One region of the Caballeronia sp. ATUFL_F2_KS9A genome, then DNA from elsewhere that is predicted to be linked to it. Evidence: riboswitches for the same ligand, from Rfam matches in the RefSeq annotation. Region 1 holds a riboswitch; the other holds the start of a gene.

Region 1 (7,884 bases):
TTGCGCGCGCAGCCAGCGTTCGATGGCATCGACGACATGTTGGCGCTCGGCGTCGTCGAGCGCTTTTCCCGCCGCGATGCCGTGCCATTTCGCGAGACACGAGCGGCAGCACGTCGCCGTCGCGTGCTGCGCGATGAAGACAGGATGCCCGCGAAACGGTGTCTGCTTGCCGTCGTTCAGCGGCGCTTGCGGCGCAAGCCGCTTGCCGATCAGCTCATGCGCCTGCGCGACGACCGTGTCGACGCCCTTCTCCCTTAAAACTTTCCCCTCACGCACGCCGAGCGCGAAACGGCGCCGGAATGCCGATTTCGCGAGCGCATCGAAGACGGCGTCGAGGTCGCGCATCGCGTCATCGATCCTTCGCGTAGAGCGTGGACTCCGCGAAGCCGTCGGCGGCCAGCACGCGTCCGACGAGAATCATCGCCGTGCGTTCCATGCCCGCCTCGCGCACTTTCGGCGCGATGTTCGCGAGCGTCCCTTCGACGCGCGTTTCGTCCGGCCAGCTCGCGCGAAATACGACCGCGACGGGACAGTCCGCGCCGTAATGCGGCACGAGCTCCGCGACGATGCGCTCGATATGCCGCACGCCCAGATGAATCGCGAGCGTCGCGCGATGACGCGCGAGATCGGCGAGGCTCTCGCCTTCGGGCATCGACGTCTTCGTCGCGTAGCGCGTGAAGATCACGGTCTGCGAGATGCCGGGCAGCGTCAGTTCGCGCTTTAGCGCCGCCGCCGATGCCGCCGTCGCCGTGACACCCGGCACCACTTCGTAGGGAATCGCGAGCGCGTCGAGCCGGCGAATCTGCTCGCCGATCGCGCCGTACAGCGACGGATCGCCCGAATGCACGCGCGCCACGTCGTGCCCGTTCGCGTGCGCTTCCTGCAGGAGCGCGACGATCGCGTCGAGATCGAGCTCGGCCGTGTCGATGCATTTCAGCGCGCGATGTCCGTCGAGGACTTGCGTCGGCACGAGCGAGCCGGCGTAGAGAATCACGGGACATGCGCGGATCAGCCGCTGCCCCTTTACTGTGATGAGTTCGGGATCGCCCGGTCCGGCGCCGATGAAATAAACGGTCATGGTCTGGTGAGCCAGTGTTGAAGCGCGTCGCGGGCGCTGGCGGCGTCGTCGAAAATACGGTCGGCGTCGGGAAGCGCGGGCCGCGTGAGCATGACGACGGCGATACCGCGTTCCCGCGCGACCGCGAGCTTCGCCTCGGTCGCCCGCCCGCCGCTGTTCTTGCTGACGACGACATCGATACGCGCCGCGTCGAACAAGGCGCGCTCGCCGGCGAGATCGAACGGACCGCGCGCATCGACAATGCTCGCGCGCGCGTTGCCCGGATGCGCGTCGAGACAGCGAATCGTCCAGTGCTGCGACGCGGGAATGTCGTGCAGATGCGCGAGCGCCTCGCGCCCGAGCGTGAAAAGCGGCCGATGAAACGGCGCGATGCATTCGACGATCTCGCGCCAGTCCGACGCCTCGCGCCAGTCGTCGCCCGCCTGCGGTTGCCATGCGGGACGGCGCACCGCCCAGAGCGGCACGTCGGCGAGCGCGCAGGCATCGAACGCGTGGCGGCTCATCTGCGCGGCATAGGGATGCGTCGCATCGACGACGAGCGTGATGTGCTCGTCGCGCAGATATCGCACGAGCCCGTCGATGCCGCCGAAACCGCCGACGCGCACCGTGCACGCCAGATCGCCCGGCACGCGCCCGAGGCCCGCGAGACTGTAGACGTGCGTCGCAGGAAGCGCACGCGCGATCGCGAGCGCATCGCCGGTGCCGCCGAGCAGCAGCACGCGCGTCATGCCGCGCTCCCGACGATATTGCCCTGCCGGTCGATCGCGAAGGTCTCGACTTCGATGCCTGGCGGCAGCGCGTCGAGCGCGACATCGCGCGCGCGTCGGCAGACGATATCGCCGAGCGCGATGCCTTCGGCGCGTGCGAGCTTGAGCGCTTCCTGACTCGTGTTGGCCGCGCGCATCGACGCCAGCAGTTCGGCGTTCGCGCCCGCATCGGCGGCCCAGACGGCGAGCAGCGGCAAGTCGATGCTCGAACTGCGGCTGTGCAGATCCATATGCCCCGCCGCGAGCTTGGACAGCTTGCCGAAGCCGCCGCACAGGCTCAGCTTGTCGACGCTCGCGCGGCGCAAATGCTTGAGCACCGCGCCCACGAAATCGCCCATTTCGATCAATGCGATGTCGGGCAGGCCGTAGCGCGCGCGCATCGCGTCCTCGCTCTGGTTGCCGGTGCACGCGGCGATATGCCGATACCCGTTCGCCCGCGCCACATCGATGCCCTGATGAATCGACGCGATGTACGCCGAGCACGAAAACGGTCTGACGATGCCGGTCGTGCCGAGTATCGACAATCCGCCGACGATGCCGAGGCGCGGATTCATCGTCTTCTGCGCGAGGGCTTCGCCGTTCTCCACGCCGATGGTCACGTCGAAACCGCCGCGATAGCCGACGCTTTTTGCGAGCGCGTCGAGATGCTCGGTCATCATCTTGCGCGGCATCGGATTGATCGCCGGTTCGCCGACGGCGAGCGCGAGGCCCGCGCGCGTCACCGTGCCGACGCCCGCGCCCGCATGAAAACGCACGCCCGGTTCCTCCGACAGTCGCACGCGCGCGAACACGAGCGCACCGTGCGTGACGTCGGGATCGTCGCCCGCATCCTTGATGACGCCGGCTTCGGCGGCGGCGCTTTCATCGGGTAAACGGCGGCAGAACGAAAGCATCATCGTCACGCGCTGGCCCTTCGGCAGGACGATCTCCGCGCGCTCGCTCGTCTCGCCGAGCAGCAAGAGGCGCGCGGCCGCGAGACTCGTCGCGGTCGCGCAGCTTCCTGTCGTGTAGCCGCTGCGCAGCGGCGCGGCTTTCTCCGGCGTCTCTTCACGCATGACGCATCACGGTTTGCTCGCGTGCAGGACGGTGATCGGCAGCGCCTGACGCCACGTGTCGAAGCTGCCGAGCGGTTCCGCCTGCGCGACGCCGATGCGCGTCAGCTCGCCGCCGTGGCGCGCGCGCCATTCGACGAGCGCCGCCTCGCTTTGCAGCGTCACCGCATTGGCGACGAGCCGCCCGCCCTGACGCAGACGCGCCCAGCACGCATCGAGCAGGCCCGGCACCGTCAATCCACCGCCGATGAACACCGCGTCCGGCGCGGGAAGGCCGTCGAGCGCGGCGGGCGCTTCGCCTCTGACGAGTTGCAGCGCGGGCACGCCGAGCGCATCGCGGTTGTATTCGATGAGACGCTGACGGCTCTCGTTCGCTTCGATCGCGATCGCCCGACACGCGCCATGCGCGCGCATCCATTCGATGCCGATCGAGCCGCAGCCCGCGCCGACGTCCCACAGCAGTTCGCCGGGCTGCGGCGCGAGGCGCGCGAGCGTCACGGCGCGCACGTCGCGCTTCGTCAACTGGCCGTCGTGGCGGTAGGCGTCGTCGGCGAGACCGGGCGTGAGCGGCGGCCCGGCGTGGCCGGCGTGCGTCCGGCACTCGATCGCGATGAGATTGAGCGCGGCAACGACGGGCTCGCGCCAGTCGTCGGCACGCTCGTCGATGCGGCGTTCGTCGCTGCCGCCGAGATGCTCGAAGACGGTCATGCGGCTCGCGCCGAAACCATGCGCGGTCAGAAGCGTGGCGACGGCGGCGGGCGTCGTGCCGTCCGCGCTCAGCACGATGAGGCGCACGCCGCGATGCAGATTCGCGAGCAGCGACGCCGCCGGCCGCCCGACGAGCGATACGCAGACGGCGTCTTGGAGCGCCCAGCACAGGCGCGCCGCCGCGAGCGACAGCGACGACGGCGCGGGAATGACGCGCATTTCGCCGTTGGCGACTTCGCGCGCGAGCGTCGCGCCGACGCCGAAGCACATCGGATCGCCGCTCGCGAGCACGCAGATGCGCGTCTTGCCGTCGCCGCGGTCGGCGAGCACGGCATCGAGCGAGAAGGGTTTCGGCCACGGCATGCGGCGCGCGGCGATGCGATCCGGCAGCAACGCGAGATGACGTTCGCCGCCGTGAATCGACTGGGCGTCGAGAAGCGCGCGACGCGCGGCGCGGGAAAGTCCGTGCCAGCCGTCTTCGCCGATGCCCACCACGGTCAGCCAGTTCGACATGCGCGGTCTCCTTGCTGCGATTCCGATCGCGTTCCCGGATACATGCCGGAAGCGCTCGGAGGGTCGATAAAAGCGGGCATAATACAGGTCCGTCGGCGCCCGGGGTCGTGAGACCGAGGGCTTAAAAGGGAACACAGCAAAACTGTGGCTGCCCCCGCAATTGTACGCAGCGAGTCCGCGCTCCACTGCCACTGGTTTTTACCGGGAAGGCCGGCGCGAATGTCGACCTGCCAGCCAAGAGACCTGCCGACCCAACGCATTCGCGCGACGCCGACCGGGCGGGGTGTACCGGTTCGCTCATCACGCGCGAAGCCCAACGGGTCACGCTTTTGAATTCTTTCGACCGCTCATCGCTCAACGCAACGCCGCGTGCTTCCGCATGCCCGGGCCTGATGCGCATCGTGCCCGCGTGCGATGGCGGCCTTGCGCGTCTGCGTCTCGCGGGCGGCGTGTTGAGCACGCGGGCGGCGCGGGCCGTCGCGCGCGCGGCTCGCGAGTGCGGCTCGGGCGTGATCGAAGTGACCAATCGCGCGAATCTGCAACTGCGCGGCATTCGCGACGATGCCCACGCCGCGCTCGTCGACATCGCCCTCGACGCGGGCCTCGGCCCGTCGACGGCGGGCGCAGACGACATCCGCAACGTAATGCTGAGCCCGCTCGCGGACCACGGCACGCGCGCGCTCGCCGCGCGGATCGTCGATGCGATGCAGGCCGATGCGTCGCTGCATGCGCTGTCGCCGAAATTCGCGCTCCAGCTCGACGCCGGCGAGCGCATCGCGATGCTCGATCATCCGCACGATCTTTGGCTTTCCGCCATCGAGGATGGCGCGCGCTTCGCATTCGGCCTCGCCGGAACGATGCGCGATCCGGCGCTCGGCGCGATCTCGCGCGACGATCTCGTGATGTTCGTCCTGAACGTGTTGCGCAGCTTTCTCGCGCTGGCGACGCCTGAAGAACATCGCATGCGCGATCTGCTTGCGCGTATCGGCGTTGCGCGCTTTCTCGACGCCTTGCGTTTCGACGCCGATATCGCGACATGGACACGCGCACCCGCCGATGCATCGCTGCGTCTCGGCGCGCACGAGGAGCCGCATCGCGCGACGTGGTACGCGGGTGCGCAAACGCCGCTGGGCCGTCTCGATGCGACGACGCTCGAAGCGCTCGCCAATCTCGCCGACGCACACGGCGCAAGCCGCCTGACGATGACGCCGTGGCAAAGCGTGCTGATTCCCGGCCTCGCGGCGCATTCAGCGCATGACGTGCTGCAAGGGCTGCACGCGCTCGGCCTTGCAACCGGCGCGCACGAACCGCTCGCGCGCCTCATCGCGTGCGCGGGTTCGGAAGGCTGCGCAAAGAGCCGTGCCGATACCAAAGCCGATGCTCACCGGCTCGCCGCGCTCCTGCCTTCGGATGACGGGACGCAGGTGCATCTGAGCGGCTGCGAGCGTTCGTGCGCGGCGGCGCATCCGGTTCCGGTCACGCTCTACGCAGTCGCGCCCGGACGATACGACTTACATCGCGACGCACGAGCCGTCGCGCGCAATCTGACCATCGAAGAGGCGGCCGAACGGCTCGCCCGGAGCCATGCCGATGCTTGACTACATCCGCGACGGCGCGGAGATTTATCGTCAGTCCTTTGCGACGATCCGCGCCGAAGCCGACCTCGCCGCCATTCCCGCCGATCTGGAGAAGCTCGCCGTGCGGCTGATCCATGCGTGCGGCATGGTGGATATCGTGAGCGATCTGCGCTTCTCGCCCGGCGCGGGCAGCATCGGAAGAAAGGCGCTTGCAGCAGGCGCGCCGATCCTGTGCGATGCGCGCATGGTCGCCGAGGGCATCACGCGCGCGCGCTTGCCCGCCGACAACCGCGTGATCTGCACCTTGAGCGATCCCTCGATTCCCGAGCGCGCCCGCGCGATGCGCAACACGCGCTCGGCCGCCGCGCTCGAACTATGGCGTGCGCAACTCGAAGGCGCGATCGTCGCGATAGGCAACGCGCCGACCGCGCTCTTCCATCTGCTCGACATGATCGATGCCGGCGCGCCGAAGCCCGCGCTCATTCTCGGCTTTCCGGTCGGTTTCATCGGCGCGGCGGAATCGAAAGCGATGCTCGCCGCCGATAGCCGCGGCGTGCCCTTCGTCGCGCTGCTCGGCCGGCGCGGGGGCAGCGCGATGGCAGCGGCCGCAGTGAACGCACTTGCTTCGGAGGCCGAATGATGCGCGGACGTCTCTTTGGATTAGGCGTCGGCCCGGGCGATCCGGAGCTGATCACCGTGAAGGCGCTGCGGCTTTTGAAGACCGCGCCGGTGGTCGCGTATTTCGTCGCAAAGGGCAAGAAGGGTAATGCGTTCGGCATCATCGAATCGCATCTCGACGATACGCAGATGCGCCTGCCGCTCGTCTATCCGGTGACGACCGAAGCGCTCGAACCGCCGCTCTGCTACGAGACGATCATCAGCGCGTTCTACGACGAAGCCGCGCTCACGATATCCGGTCATCTCGAATCCGGCCGCGATGTCGCCGTGATCTGCGAGGGCGATCCGTTTTTCTACGGCTCGTACATGTATCTGCACGATCGTCTCGCAGCACGCTTCGATGCAGAGGTCGTGCCGGGCGTGTGCTCGATGCTCGGCGGCGTGGCCGTGCTCGGCGTGCCGCTCGTGTATCGCAATCAGAGTCTGTCGGTGCTGTCGGGCGTGCTGCCTGAAGACGATCTGAAGCGCCGTCTCGAAGCAGCCGATGCGGCCGTCATCATGAAGCTCGGCCGCAACTTCGAGAAAGTGCGGCGCGTGCTGGGCGAACTCGGCCTCGACGATCGCGCGTTGTATGTCGAGCGCGCGACGATGGCCAACCAGCGCATCGTGCCGCTCGATGAAGTCGATCCGATGGCATCGCCGTATTTCTCGCTGCTCGTCGTGCCGGGGAAAAAATGGCGTGCATGAAGGCTTCCATGCCGATGGCGATCGTCGTGCTCGGCGCGGGCGCGCTCGATACCGCGCGTCGCATTCAGGCGCGCTTTCCGCAATCGCGCGTGCATGGACTGGCGAGCCGCGTGAGCGCGGACATCGCGTATGACGACTTCGGCGCGCACGTGCGTGGTCTGTATGCGTCGGGCGCGGCGATCGTCGCGCTGTGTTCCGCGGGCATCGTGATTCGCGCGCTTGCATCCTGTCTCGCCGACAAAGGCAACGAACCGCCCGTGCTCGCCATCGCGCAGGATGGCAGCGCCATCGTGCCGCTGCTCGGCGGCATGAGCGGCGTGAATGTGCTTGCGCGCGAGATCGGCGACGCCTTGCAAGTCGCACCCGCGATCACGACGAGCGGCGAATTGCGCTTCGGGAAATGTCTGCTGGCGCCGCCCGAAGGTTATGCACTTGCGGATATCGAGCAAGGCAAGCGTTTCGTGTCCGACCTGCTGGCGGGCGCGACGACGCGCATCGAAGGCCACGCGCCCTGGCTCGACGATGCCGCGCTGCCTCGCAACGACGATGCGCGTCTTGCCGTTCGCATCACGCCGCTTGCCACGCGCGATGAAAACAGCCTCGTGATTCATCCGCGTTGCGTGCTTGCGTGGATCGAAGATATTTCACACGACGATGACGTCGCCGAACGCGTGCGAGCTGCCTTGAACGAACGTGGTCTCGCACCGCTTGCGCTCGCGGCGTTGACCGCGCCCGCTCGCTACATGGCTTCGCGTCCGCTCGAAGATGCGGCGCGTGCGCTCGATGTGCCGTTGCGCTTCTGCGATGCCCCGCCATTCGCTCGC
Region 2 (7,884 bases), on a different contig from region 1:
GCGGCGCGATCCTCGTCGCTCTCCCAGCCCCAGCCGGTGAGATGCGGAAAGCGGTTGAGCAGCACGGTATCGAGCACGCTCGCGCTGAAGGCGTCGTGCGCGGCTTGCGGCATCAAAGCGCGTGCGCGCGCGAGTTCCGTCGCGCGCCATGACGCGAGCGCGCGGCCGTCGAGCGACACGCTGCCCGATGCGGCTTTCGCAATCCCGGCGAGCACGTTGATGAGCGTCGTCTTGCCCGCGCCGTTCGGCCCGGCGATGCACCACATTTCGCCCGCTTCGATCGACTGCGTGAGCCCGTCGATGAGCGTGCGCTTACCCGCGCGAAGCACGATGGCGTCGAGCCGCAAAATCATCGCGGCCTCCGCAGCAGCATCCACAGGAACATCGGGACGCCGATCAATGCCGTGACGACGCCGACCGGCAATTGCGCGGGCGCGATCACCGTGCGCGCGACGAGATCGGCGGCCATCACCGCGAGTCCGCCCGCGAGCGCGGCGGCGGGCACGAGCATGCGCTGATCGTTGCCGAACGCGAGGCGCAGCAGATGCGGCACGACGAGCCCGACGAAGCCGATGGTGCCCGCCGTCGTCACGGCGGCCGCCGCCGCGATCGATGCGACGAGATACACGCGCAGACGCAAGCGCTCGACCGGCACGCCGAGCGCGCGCGCGGTCGTATCGCCGCGCAAGAGCACGTTCAGTTGCGGTGCGACGGGAACGATGACCGCGAGCACGACGGCGAGCGCGATCAGCGCGGGCCATGGCGCCGCCGCGCCGTTGAGATCGCCCGTCAGCCAGAAGATCATGCCGCGCAAACGGTTCTCGGGCGCGACGCTCAGGATCAGCGTGATGAGCGCGCCCCATCCCGATGCGATCACGACACCCGTCAGCAAGAGCCTCGGCGATGCGTCCTGTCCGCTTTGCCACAAGTCCTTGCGCGCGAGTCCGAGGACCAGAACGATCGATGCGAACGCGCCCGCGCAAGCCGCGATATCGACGCCCCACCACGGCAGCGACCCGAGCATCGCGGCAAGCGCGAAGGTTGCCGCGCCGCCGGATACGCCGAGCACGTACGGTTCCGCCAGCGGATTGCGCAACAGCACTTGCAGCAGCGCGCCGGCGAACGCGAGCAATGCGCCCGACGCGAAGCCCGCGAGCGCGCGCGGCAGACGCAAGGTCAGCACGATGTCATCGGCGATATCGGGCGTCGCCGAGTGCGCGTGAAAGAGCGCGCCGATCGCACGCGATACGGGCAACGCGACGCTGCCCATCGCGAGCGACGCGACCAGCACGACGAGCGTCGCTGCGCCGAGCGCGATCCAGATCGCGGTGGCGCGGCTCGCGTTCATCGCGCGCGGACGTTCAGCCACGCGGCTCACGACGGATGCCAGCCCAACGTGATGTACGCGCCGCGTCGTGGCGTGTTGTACGAGTACGCAAGTTCATAGTCCTTGTCGAACAGGTTGTCGATGCGCGCCGTGACGTACCACGACTTCGAGATGTCGTGGCGCGCCGACAGATTCACGATGCCGTAGCCCGCGAGCGTCGAATCGTAATCGCTGCGTTGACCGCTCACGATCCATTCGCCACCGACGCGCCACGGCCCGATCGTGCGATGCGCCGTCAGCGTCGCGAAATGCCGCGCGCGCCGCGTCAAATCCTCGTGATTCGTTTCGTCGACGGGATTCTGGAACGTGACGCCCGCGCGCACATCCGTTGCGCCGACGTGCCCCGCCCACGATCCCTCGATGCCCTGCACCTTCGCGCGCCCGACGTTCTGCGCGACATAGTAGAAGCCGCCGTCGGACACGTAATCGATCAAATTCGAATAGCGCGTCTGAAAAAGCGTCACGCGCACCACGCCGAGCGCATTCGATGCGTACTGCAACGCCGCCTCGACCGAATGACTCCGCTCCGGCTGAATCGACGGATTGCCGCTCAGCGGATAGTAGAGATCGTCGAAGCTCGGCGCGCGAAACGAGGCCGAATAGCTCGCGCTCGCCTTCCAGTGCGCGTCGAAGTTATACGCGTAGCCCAGATAGTAGCTGTTCGCGCCGCCGAAATCGGAATACTGATCGCGGCGCAGATTCGCCTGCAACTCGTTCGCGCCGATGTGCGCCACGTAACCCGCGAACATCGAATTCACATGACGGTCGGGCGCGCTGAACTGATCGGAATCGAGCGTCTGATCGAGATGCTCGTAGCCGAAGAGCAGCTTGTGCGCGTCGCTGATCCGCACGTCGTTCTGCCACGTATATTGCCGGTTCTCCGAATCGAAACGGCTCGTATAGACGCCGTTCTGCTCGATGTTCGCGCGGTCCTGTCCCTGCGCGATCGTGAAGTGCGCCGTCCAGTTATCCGTGACGCGGCCGTTCGCGAACACCGACGCCGAGCGCACGCGATCGTGCGTTTCGTTGATATCCGTCGGCTGGCCATAGGCATCGTCGAAACTGTTGATGCCGTTCGATTGCAGGAAGCGCACGCCCGCGTCCCACTTGTCGCTGAACTTGTGACGCAGCGTCGCCGCGACGCTCTCGTTCAGATAGCCGTTCGCGTTCGGATTGGCGCCGGGCGCGATTCCCGGATCGATCGACGAGAAGCCGTCGGTTTTCTCGCGCGAGACGTTCACGCTGAAGGTCGTGCGGCCGTCCTTGTCGAGCGCGCCGCTCACGCCCGCCGATTGCCGCTGCGTGTGATAGCTGCCGTACTCGGCCTCGAAGTTGAAGCGCGGCGGATGCGCCTCGCCTTCCTTCGTGAAGATCTGCACGACGCCGCCGATCGCATTCGATCCATAGAGCGCCGACACGTTGCCGTTCACGACCTCGACGCGCCCGATCTGGTCGAGCATCAATTGCGATAGCTGTGCCGCGCCGAGCGACGCCGATTCGACGCGCACGCCGTCGATCAGCACGAGCGATTGCGACGACGCCGCACCGCGTATGAAAAGCCCCGAGTTCGAGCCCGGTCCGCCGTTGCGCGTGATCTGCACGCCGGGCGCGAGCGCGACGAGTCCGAGCGCGTCGCTTGCGTTTGCATCGGCGATGTCCTGCTCGTCAAAAAGCGATGTCTGCGGAATCGATTCGGCAAGCGGCTGCGGCGCGCGCGTCGATGTGACGACGACGGGCGCAAGCGTTTGCGTGCTGTCTTCCGTCTGGGCCGCCTGTGCAGCGCCGGCGAACGGCAAGGCGCCGATGGCCGCAACGAGCGCGCCATGACGGGAGAGACCGCTTCTGAGCGCGGCCAGTGGCAATACCATGTGTGAAGTGTTCCGTTTCGCGTGAGCGCGACCCCGCTCCCCGCGAGGACGATGCGCGACGAACGCACCGCGCCATGCGCGCCGATGCGTCGGACTCCGGCCGGTATCCGGGCTGGCGATCAATCGTCTCGCCTTCCCGCGCATGGCGCGCAGTGGCATCGACACGTTTCTTGCAGTCGCGCGCGTGCGACGAATTTCGACACGCTCGCGCGGCAAAAACGCGCATGAGACGACTTGCAACTTGCGTTGCGGTCGCTTACCGTTGCGGGGGCAGCACAGGTTGGCTCGTCGTCGATTGCGGCGACTTCGCTCCCTGTTTCCCGTTTGACTGCATCCACGAGATCCGCGGATGCGAGCACCAAAAGTGCGGCAAGTGTAGGAGCGCGGTTCGGGGCCGTCAAGAAAACCGCGCGGGCAGACTGGCGCGGCGCATGACGAATCGAACGAGAAGCGAAAGAGAAGCGGCCGGCCTGTCATCACGAGCGTTGCGGGGCGCTCGCGTTTTCTGCACACGAATGCATCGCGACATGCGCTTGATTCGAAGGATTAAGCGCTAGATCGCGTGTTGTTACGTCTCGAAACGAGACATTTATCGGAAGCTCCGTTGAACCGCGCTAAAATGCGAGGTCTTTAGAGGACGCAGCACATGCTCAACGAACTCGAATCACTGTCAGGAAACATCGGCCGGCTGATCCAGATCAGCGAGCGCCACAAGCAGGCGCATCAAGCGCTGCAGGAACAACTCGAACAGCTGCGCGCCGACTATGCGAACGTGCAGGCCGAGCTCGCGCAAGTGCGCGAAGAGCGCGATACGCTGCAGTCCGAACGCGATTCGCTGTCCGCGAAAATCGACGACGCGCAAATCCGCCTGAACGCGATTCTCGAAAAGCTGCCGCGCGGCAAGTCCGCGCAACATGCCGAGTCCGACAATCAACTCGATCTCCTCGAAGCCGATTCCCGGGAAGCACATGAAACGGAATTGCACGGCGAGCATCATCAGGGAGAGAAGGCATGACGACCACGCAGATCGAAGTATCCATTCTCGGGCAGCCGTATCGTCTCGCGTGCTCGCCGGAAACCGAAGGCGCATTGCGTGAAGCCGTCGCGCGCGTCGACGCCGAAATGAACAAAGTGCGCAATGCAAGCAGCGTGCGCGGCACGGATCGCATCGCGGTGATGGCGGCGCTTTCGCTGGCGTCGGAATTGCTTAAGCTGCAGGACAGCGTGCGTCACGGCGAGGCCTTCCCCGCCGAAGAAATCCGCCGCACGATGCACTCGATGAACGAGCAATTGGGCGCGGTCATTGCGCAACACGAAGCGCAATAAGGCAGATGCGCGTCGAGTCAATCAGCGCGCAATGTCAATCGAAAAAAGAAACCGCCGAAGTAGCGTGAAGAGGCTGCAGAAGGCAAACGATTGGTGTAGAGTGACGTTTCCCTGCCTGGTACGCCAAGGTCATATATTCCTTGAACCAATGCTACATTGGCACGGTTGCGGAACCTTGCAGCACGGGCGCGCGCGTCGCTAGTCCGATGTACCCGAAGTGTTGCTTACCGCGACCAATCTTGAACCCAGGTTCAGGATGCCGGCCTAGCGGCTGTGGCGGGGACCTCATTCAAGAAACGGCATCGGTTTTTCCGATGCCGTTTTCGTTTGTCCCTGCCGTTCGCTCTTCGATTCATGCACACGACCATGCGCTACTGGCTGATGAAGTCCGAACCGGACGAAGCGAGCATCGATCATCTCGCGCACGCGCCGAAAAAAACCTTGCCGTGGACGGGCGTACGCAACTATCAGGCGCGCAACTTCATGCGCGATCAGATGCAGATCGGCGACGGCGTGCTCTTCTATCATTCGAGCTGCCCGGAGCCGGGCATCGCGGGCATCGCGAAAGTGTGCTCGACGGCGTATCCGGATCCCACGCAATTCGATCCGAAGAGCGATTACTACGATCCGAAATCGACGCAGGAAACGCCGCGCTGGATGCTCGTCGACGTGAAGTTCGTGAAGAAGACGCCGCTCATATCGCTCGCCGCGTTGCGCGAACATCCAGAGCTTGCCGACATGCAAGTGCTCGCGCGCGGCAACCGGCTCTCGATCACGCCCGTGACCGAAGCGCAATGGCGATTTATTACCGAGCACCTCGTCTAACAAGGAACTTACGACTTCACGACTGCGACTAAATCCCGTCGCACGTACGCGATGTCACGGAGTCCTTCGATGCTCAATAAGAAAACCGCCGCCGCCTTCGCCCTGCTCGCGATGTCCGGTGCCGCGCTTACGTTGTCTCAAACCGCCGCTGCGCAGACGGTGATGACGCAGCCACAGCCCTCGGGCGTGCTCTCGCTCTCCGCACAAGCGAGCGCGCAAGTGCCGCAGGATGTCGTCAACATCACGCTCTTCTACGAACAGGAAGCGGCCGATCCGTCGTCGCTCACCAGCACGCTCAATCAGCGCGCCGAGGCCGCGTTACGCGAAGCCAAAGGTGTCGACGGCGTGACCGCGAAGAGCGGCTCGTTCACCGTCTATCCGTCGACGGATCGCGACGGCAAGATTTCCGCGTGGCGCGGGCGCACCGAAGTCGTGCTCGAATCGCATGACTTCGCGGCGGCATCGAAGCTCGCGGGCAAGATGAGTTCGTCGATGCAAGTGGGTAGCGTCGCGTTCTCGCTGTCGCCCGAAGCGCAGCGCGCGGCCGAGCAAAAGCTCGTCTCGCAAGCCATCGATTCGTTCCGCAAGCAGGCGCAAAGCGCCGCGCAAGGCTTCGGCTACAGCAATTTCACGATTCGGGAAGTGAATGTCGGACGGAGCGGCGCGCAGCCGCGTCCCGTCATGATGATGCAATCGCGCGCGATGAGCGCCGATGCGAAGATGGCCCCGATCGCGATGGAAGCCGGCACGACCACGGTGACAGTCGACGTTTCCGGCTCCGTACAAATGGGACGCTAAACGCCGTTCACGGTGTTCACGCGGGGCGGCGTTCGACCGCCCCGCTCTTTCCTCAAGCCTTTGCGGATTCGGGCGGCAGGCGCAGATTGCGCTTGTAGGCCCACACCATCATTACCACGCCGGCGACGATCATCGGCAGCGAAAGCCATTGGCCCATCGAGAGATTGAGCGCGAGCAAGCCGAGATAATCGTCCGGCTCACGCGCGAATTCCACGGTGAAGCGCGCGAGTCCATAACCGACCAGGAACAGCGCCGAAATCGCGCCGACCGGACGCTGCTTGCGCGAGAACGTCCAGATCACGATAAACAACACGAGCCCTTCCAGCGCGATTTCGTACAACTGCGACGGATGACGCGGCAGCATGTGGTAACGCTGAAAAATTTCCGTGAGGTGATACTGCGCGTCGAGCTGCGGGTTCTTCGAGAGCCACACGGCGTCGTCGTTCGTCGAGTTCTGGAAGAGCATCGCCCACGGCGCGTTCGGGTCCGTCACGCGGCCCCACAGCTCGCCGTTGATGAAATTGCCGAGTCGCCCCGCCGCGAGACCGAGCGGCACCATCGGCGCGACGAAATCCGTCACCTGCAGCCACGTGCGCTTGCGGTGATACGCGAACAGCACCATCGCGAGCGTCACGCCGAGAAAGCCGCCGTGAAACGACATCCCGCCTTCCCATACCTTGAAGATATCGAGCGGATGCGCGGCGTAATAGCTGGCCTTGTAAAACAGCACGTAGCCGATGCGCCCGCCCAGAATCGTGCCGAGCACGCCGTAGAACAGCATGTCGTCGATGTCCTTCACGGTCCAGCCTTGCGCGGCGACATAAGGCAGCCGCAGCCGCAACCGGCCGATGACGATGGCCGACACGAACGCCACCAGGTACATGAGGCCGTACCAGCGCACGGCGAGCGGTCCGAGATGAATCGCGATGGGATCGAAATTGGGATGTATGAGCATTCTGATGTGGGAATCTTTAAGCGGGCTACAGGGGCGAATCATACAGAACCGGCGCTTTCGGCCCTCGAACGCACGATTTCGATGAACCCGGCGAGCACCGGACTCACTTCCGCGATCCGCCATACCAGCCCCGTTTCCACGAAAGGACCGGGATCGAGAAGCGGACGATACACGACGCCCGTGCGCCTTAGATGACGCAGCGATTGCGGCACGAGCGCGACGCCCATGCCGGCGGACACGAGGCTCACGATGGTCTGCATCTGGATCGCCTCCTGCCCGATACGCGGCGTGAGCCCGGCCGCGCCATAGCAGCCCATGATGATGTCGTGCAAGCCGGGCGCGAGACGCCTCGGAAAGACGACGAGCGGCGCGGCGGCGAGATCGTGCAGGTCGACCGGCTCGCCTTCGCTCGAATTCAGCTCTTGCGCCTGCTTCTCGGACATCGCGATCATCAGCGGCTCGCGCGCGATCGGCACATACTCGAGCGACGACGCGTAACGCGGCGGCAGCGGCGGAATGACGAGGCCCGCATCGACGCGCCCGGCGACGAGTTCGTCGATCTGCACGTCGCTCGTCGCTTCGGTCAGTTGCAGACGCACGCCGGGATGACGCGCACCGTAATCGCGCAGCAGCGCCGGCAGAAGCCCGTAATCGGCGGTGGAGACGAACGCGAGCGACAGCACGCCCGCCTCGCCGCGCGCGAGCGATTGCGCGAGCGGACGCAG

Evidence for each region. A riboswitch is a leader RNA that binds a small molecule or an ion and turns the genes downstream of it on or off. The one in region 1 is predicted to bind cobalamin.
Region 2: linked by a shared signal. The riboswitch ahead of NCS67_RS02685 (TonB-dependent receptor domain-containing protein) and the one ahead of cobG (precorrin-3B synthase) in region 1 are both predicted to bind cobalamin.

The regions. Positions count from the first base shown of each region.
Region 1 covers NZ_JALQEK010000029.1:403,857-411,740, forward strand. The annotation lists gene NCS67_RS17635 (DUF4186 domain-containing protein) at 1-345, opposite strand, end outside; gene cobM (precorrin-4 C(11)-methyltransferase) at 350-1,078, opposite strand; gene NCS67_RS17645 (cobalt-precorrin-6A reductase) at 1,075-1,806, opposite strand; gene NCS67_RS17650 (cobalt-precorrin-5B (C(1))-methyltransferase) at 1,803-2,900, opposite strand; gene cbiE (precorrin-6y C5,15-methyltransferase (decarboxylating) subunit CbiE) at 2,907-4,118, opposite strand; cobalamin riboswitch at 4,195-4,383, shown strand; gene cobG (precorrin-3B synthase) at 4,448-5,716, shown strand; gene NCS67_RS17665 (precorrin-8X methylmutase) at 5,709-6,335, shown strand; gene NCS67_RS17670 (precorrin-2 C(20)-methyltransferase) at 6,332-7,060, shown strand; gene cobJ (precorrin-3B C(17)-methyltransferase) at 7,048-7,884, shown strand, end outside.
Region 2 covers NZ_JALQEK010000002.1:88,136-96,019, reverse strand. The annotation lists gene NCS67_RS02695 (ABC transporter ATP-binding protein) at 1-353, opposite strand, end outside; gene NCS67_RS02690 (FecCD family ABC transporter permease) at 350-1,378, opposite strand; gene NCS67_RS02685 (TonB-dependent receptor domain-containing protein) at 1,375-3,255, opposite strand; cobalamin riboswitch at 3,337-3,634, opposite strand; gene NCS67_RS02680 (ATPase) at 3,902-4,270, shown strand; gene NCS67_RS02675 (cell division protein ZapA) at 4,267-4,581, shown strand; RNA gene ssrS (6S RNA) at 4,687-4,868, shown strand; gene NCS67_RS02665 (EVE domain-containing protein) at 4,948-5,406, shown strand; gene NCS67_RS02660 (SIMPL domain-containing protein) at 5,476-6,204, shown strand; gene lgt (prolipoprotein diacylglyceryl transferase) at 6,257-7,159, opposite strand; gene NCS67_RS02650 (LysR family transcriptional regulator) at 7,198-7,884, opposite strand, start outside.